Anaerosoma tenue: one gene and its partner. The protein of the gene in region 2 interacts with the protein of the main gene of each other region in a pairwise test. Links are inferred from orthologs where the notes say so. Each region holds a gene or a part of one and is shown on either strand. Other genes may lie near its edges.

The links.
Region 1: the proteins of grpE (region 2) and groL interact in binary tests that used the Escherichia coli proteins (3 or more experiments, as listed by UniProt). The link is inferred for Anaerosoma tenue from one-to-one orthologs.

The regions. Positions count from the first base shown.
Region 1 is NZ_JALNTY010000003.1:222,185-225,167, forward strand. It holds groL (chaperonin GroEL), read right to left. Parts: upstream 2,317-2,983; coding sequence 685-2,316; downstream 1-684. Other genes in the region: MSB02_RS08695 (LysE family transporter), read left to right, coding at 1-231; MSB02_RS08700 (hypothetical protein), read right to left, coding at 228-584; MSB02_RS08710 (co-chaperone GroES), read right to left, coding at 2,364-2,657; MSB02_RS08715 (cell wall-binding repeat-containing protein), read right to left, coding at 2,919-2,983.
Region 2 is NZ_JALNTY010000004.1:122,919-125,635, reverse strand. It holds grpE (nucleotide exchange factor GrpE), read right to left. Parts: upstream 1,847-2,717; coding sequence 1,154-1,846; downstream 1-1,153. Other genes in the region: dnaK (molecular chaperone DnaK), read right to left, coding at 1,849-2,717; dnaJ (molecular chaperone DnaJ), read right to left, coding at 11-1,141. UniProt on the Escherichia coli protein: Participates actively in the response to hyperosmotic and heat shock by preventing the aggregation of stress-denatured proteins, in association with DnaK and GrpE. It is the nucleotide exchange factor for DnaK and may function as a thermosensor.

The DNA of each region.
Region 1 (2,983 bases), on a different replicon or contig from region 2:
AAGCTCGCATCGGACGGTCTTGCGATCGGAGCCGTCGGCGTGGCCGCGTTCTTCATCGGCCATCAGATGGCGGACATAGCGTGGTACGGCCTCGTGATCGCCGCTACCGCGCGTGGACGGCGCATCCTGCCCGACCATGCGTACCGGGTGTTGCTTGGCGCGTGCGCGGTGTTCCTGGTGTATCTCGGACTCCGGTTCGCGATCGCCGGGGTCTCCAGCCTCAGCGCCTAGCCGAGCGACCCGTACGGATCGAGAGGATCGAACGCCTCCACGGTCCAGTCGATGCCGAACGCCTTGAGCTTCGCGTAGTACTCCTCTTCCGTGTACTCCTTGTTGAGGATGTGGAAGCGCGCGCCGTTCAGGCCCACGCAGTAGGCGCAGTCACGACAGTCGACGCACTGCACGCACTCGATCACGCTGTCGCAATTGTGGCAGCCGATGCAGCCTCGGGCGTTGTAGATGTAGTTGCAGTTGCGGCATGCCTCCACGTTGAAGCAGCCGTAGTTGTTCGCGCTGTCGCGGTCGTGGGTGTGCTCGTTCTTGAGGCGGTTCCACTCCGCGAGGAAGTGTACGTTCTGGGTCATCGCGGACTCCCTTCGTGAGCGTGCCGCCATTGTAACCGAGCGGGGCCCCGGACCGTATGGCCCGGGGCCCCGCTTCCACGCGACACGAACGGCTTACGGGCTACATCATGCCCATTCCGCCACCCATGCCCGCCATGGCCGCCGCTGCCGCAGCGTCGTCCTTGGCCGGGATGTCGCTCACGGTGGTCTCGGTGATCAGGATAAGGGCCGCGATCGACGCCGCGTTCTGCAGCGCGCTGCGCGTGACCTTGACCGGGTCGATGACGCCCATCTTGAGCAGGTCGCCGTACTCGCCGGTAGCGGCGTTCAGGCCCTGGCCGGCGTCGAGCGCCTTGACCTTCTCGACCACGACGGAGCCCTCATAACCAGCGTTGGCCGCGATCTGCTTCAGCGGCTCGTCCAGCGCCTTCTTGATGATGTTGACGCCGATCTGCTCGTCGCCCGCAAGCTCGAGGGCCTCGAGCGCCGGGGTCGCGTCGGTCAGCGCCACGCCACCGCCCGCCACGATGCCCTCTTCAACGGCCGCGCGGGTCGCCTGGAGCGCATCCTCGATTCGGTGCTTCTTCTCCTTGAGCTCCACCTCGGTCGCCGCGCCCACCTTGATGATGGCCACGCCGCCGGAGAGCTTGGCCAAGCGCTCCTGGAGCTTCTCGCGGTCGAAGTCGGAGTCGGAGTTCTCGATCTCGGCCTTGATCTGGTTGATGCGGGCCTTGATCTGATCCTCGGAACCCTTGCCGCCGATGATCGTGGTGTCGTCCTTGGTGACCTTGACCTTCTCGGCGCGGCCGAGCATGTCGAGCGTCACGTTCTCGAGCTTGTGGCCAAGCTCCTCGCTGACGACCTGACCGCCGGTGACGATGGCGATGTCCTCGAGCATCCGCTTGCGGCGGTCACCGAAGCCCGGCGCCTTGACGGCCACCGAGGTGAACGTGCCGCGCAGCTTGTTGACGATGAGCGTGGCGAGCGCCTCGCCCTCCACGTCCTCGGAGATGATGAGGAGCTGCTTGCCTGCCTGCATGACCTTCTCGAGCACGGGCAGGAGGTCCTGGATGTTGCCGATCTTGCTGTTGGCGATGAGGATGAGCGGGTCGTCGATCACGGCCTCCATGCGATCGGAGTCGGTGATCATGTACGGCGAGACGTAGCCCTTGTCGAACTGCATGCCCTCGACGGTGTCGATGTCGATGCCGAAGGTCTGCGACTCCTCGACGGTGATGACGCCGTCCTTGCCCACGACCTCCATCGCCTCGGCGATCTTGTCGCCGATCTTCTCGTCGGCCGCCGAGATGGAGCCGACGTGCGCGATCTCGTCGCGGTCCTCGATCTCCTTGGCGTGGCCCTTGATGGTCTCAACGACCGTGTCCACCGCCTTCTCGATGCCGCGCTTCACGGCAAGCGGGTTCGCGCCTGCCGCCACGTTGCGCAGGCCCTCGCGGACGATGACCTGGGCGAGCAGCGTCGCGGTGGTGGTGCCGTCACCGGCGACGTCGTTGGTCTTGGTGGCGACTTCCTTCACGAGCTGCGCGCCCATGTTCTCGATCGGATCGTCGAGTTCGATCTCCTTGGCGATGGTCACACCATCATTGGTGATCGTGGGGGCGCCGAACTTCTTCTCGAGCACGACATAGCGGCCGCGCGGGCCAAGCGTCACCTTGACCGCGTTCGCCAGCTTGTTGACGCCGGACTCGAGGCCGCGCCGGGCCTCTTCGTCGAATCGGATATCTTTAGCCATGTGGCTGATCCCCTCCTTCTGTCAGGGTCGGTGGAACAGGACGGATGCTAGCCGTTCGCTACGGCCAGGATGTCGTTCTGGGACATGATGAAGAACTCCTCGCCCTCGATCTTGATCGAGGTCTTGCCCCACTCCTTGTAGATGACGACGTCGCCGACCTTCACGTCCATCGGCACACGCTTCTCACCCTCGTCGTCCCAGCGGCCGTCGCCCACCGCGACGATCTCGCCCTTCTGAGGCTTCTCTTTGGCTGAGTCCGGGATCACGAGACCGCTCTTGGTCTGCTCCTCGGCCTTGGCCGGCTTGACGACGACGTTGTCGAACAGCGGCTTCAGGTTCATGCTCTACCCTCCTGTTTCTTCGATCGGAACGAACACACTGGATACCGCACCACGTGCGGAGATCACCCTGCGTCCCCTTGCGGTCGTTTGGCACTCGCGCCCTCCGAGTGCCAAGCAACGTGATTCTAGGCCGAGAGGACGTGCGAATGCAATACCCGTCACACAAAATCTGATGGTGTCGCACTCAGATTCCGGCGCACACGAAGAGGGCCGGTGAATCCCGGCCCTCTCGGCGATGCTGTGTCTTGCTGTCGGGAAGGATCAGTTCGGCACGGAAGCCCGCAAGGCGTTGAACTGGTTCAGCACGGTATCGCTCACCGCGCTCG
Region 2 (2,717 bases):
ATCACCTTCCCTACGCGATGTGCGCCCGGACGTCGTCCGCACGCAGCGACTCGAACTTCTTCAGCAGTTCCTTCTGCTCCGAGGTGAGCTTCTTGGGCACGTCGATCCGCACGCGGACCTTCAAGTCACCTGTGCCGCGGCCCTTCAGCTTGGGTGCGCCCTTGCCCGGCACCCGCAACACCTTGCCGTCGGCGGTGCCAGCCGGGATCTTCACCTTCACCTTGCCGCCATCGGGCGTGGGCACCATCACCTGGGCGCCAAGCGCCGCCTCCGTGATCGTCACCGGAAGGTCGAGGACCACATCCGCCCCGTCACGGGTGAAGAACGCATGCGGGCGGATGTGCGTGATCACGTACAGGTCGCCCGCCGGTGCGCCACCGGTCCCGGGCTCGCCCTTGCCCGCGAACCTCAGCTTGCCGCCATCGGTCACGCCCGGCGGGATGTTCACCGTCAGCGGCTTGGCCCTCACCACCTGCCCCTTACCTCTACAGGTGGTGCACGGCTGCTCCACCACCGTGCCTGTGCCGCCACAGCGCTGACATGGGCGGGAGAAGCCGAACACACCCTGGCCCTGCGTGACGTGGCCGGCTCCCGAGCATGTGGGACACGTGCTCACGCTGGTGCCGGGTTTCGCGCCGGTGCCCTTGCAGGTGGCGCATGTCTCGGTACGCTTGACGTCGACCTTGGTGGAGGTGCCCTTCAGCGCCTCCTCGAAGGAGAGCGTGAGGTCGTACTGCATGTCCGCGCCCCTGTGCGCGCTCTTTCGCCTCGATGCGCCTGCGCCTCCTCCGAAGAGGTTGCCGAAGAGGTCGCCCAGATCACCCATATCCACGGTCTGATACGACGCGCCGCCGGGGAAGCCGCCGCCCGGGACACCGCCTCCGGGCCAACCCGCTCCCGCACCTCCGGGACCACCCGGCGGGACGTTGCCGCCGAAGTAGCGGCCGTACGTGTCGTACTGCTTCCGCTTCTCCTCGTCCGAGAGGATCTCGTACGCCTCGTTGATCTCCTTGAACTTGGCCTCGGAGCCGCCCGCGTCAGGGTGATGCTTGCGCGCCTGCTTGCGGAACGCCTTCTTTATCTCGTCGGCTGTCGCCGTCTTAGGGACGCCGAGTATGTCGTAGTAGTCTTTCTCGGCCATCGCTGGGCTCCTTTAGGGCCTCGGGCCTCCGGTGCTCACCACGACCGCCGCCGGACGCAACACGCGCCCGTGCATCCGGTACCCGCACTGGTACATGTCGACGCACGTGCCCTCCGGCACGTCGTCGCGTTCGGCCTGCCCCACCGCCTGGTGCTCGTTGGGGTCGAACGGCTCACCCTCCGGCGCGATGCGCTCCACGCCCTCCTTGGCGAAGACGTCGAGCACCTGCTGGAGCACCATCCGCACACCGTCGGTCAGGTCGCTCGATCCACCGGCCTCCTCGGCATGGGCCACCGCACGCTCAAGGTTGTCGAGAGCCGGGAGCACCTCGGTGATGATGCGCTGCCCTGCCCGCTTGACCGCGTCTTCCTGTTCGCGGGCCATACGCTTGCGGTAGTTGTCGAACTCCGCCTGAAGCCGTTGCGCGGTCTCAAAGTGACGGCCCGCCTCCTCGCGTGCCGCCTCCAGCTCGGCCTCGAGCTGGTCGCCCCGGAACTCGAACTCCGCTCCCAGGTCCTGCTCGAGCACAGGATCGGTATGCGCGGACGCGGCCGGGGGGATCTCCGAGGCCGTCTCCGCAGGCTTGCGGCCTGTGAAGCGCCTCCCCGCGGAGGAGGCCCCGAATGGAACCTCCGCCGGGTGGTCTTCCCGAGGACCGAGACCGGAGGGGTCTCCGCCGCGGGGGGTCGTGTGCTTCCGGTTCATATCTACTCGTCCTCGTCGACGACCTCGTAGTCGGCCACTTCCTCGTCCGCTTCGGGCGTGGTCTCACCCTCGGCAGCCTGCTCCTCCTGTACCTGCTGGTACACGATCTCCGCAAGCTTGTAGCTCTTCTCCTGCAGGCCGGTCGTGGCGGTCTTGATGGCCTCGGTGTCGTCACCCTCGAGCGCCGTCTTCACGTCCGCGATGGCCGACTGGATCTCGCTCTTCGTATCCTCGGGTACTTTGTCGCCCAGGTCTGAGAGCGTCTTCTCGGTGCCGTACACCAGTGTGTCGGCGTTGTTGCGCACCTCCGCCTCTTCCTTCTTCTTGAGATCCTCGTCCGCGTGCGCCTCGGCGTCGTTGACCATACGGTCGACTTCCTCGTCCGAGAGAGCGGTCGTGCCCGTGATGGTGATCTTCTGCTCCTGCCCCGTGCCCAGATCCTTGGCCGAGACGTTCACGATGCCGTTGGCGTCGATGTCGAAGGCCACTTCGATCTGCGGCACGCCGCGGGGCGCGGGCGGGATGTTCATGAGATGGAACTTCCCGAGCGTCTTGTTGTACGCGGCCATCTCCCGCTCGCCCTGCAGCACGTGGATCTCCACGCTCGTCTGACCGTCCGCCGCCGTGGTGAAGGTCTCGCTCTTGCGCGTGGGGATGGTCGTGTTGCGCTCGATCAGCTTGGTCATCACGCCGCCAAGCGTCTCAACGCCGAGTGCGAGCGGCGTCACGTCGAGCAGGAGGATATCTTTCACGTCGCCGCCAAGCACGCCGCCCTGGATAGCCGCGCCGATGGCCACGACCTCGTCCGGATTGACGCCCTTGTGCGGGTCCTTGCCGGTGAGTTGCTTCACCAGCTCCTGGACCGCCGGCA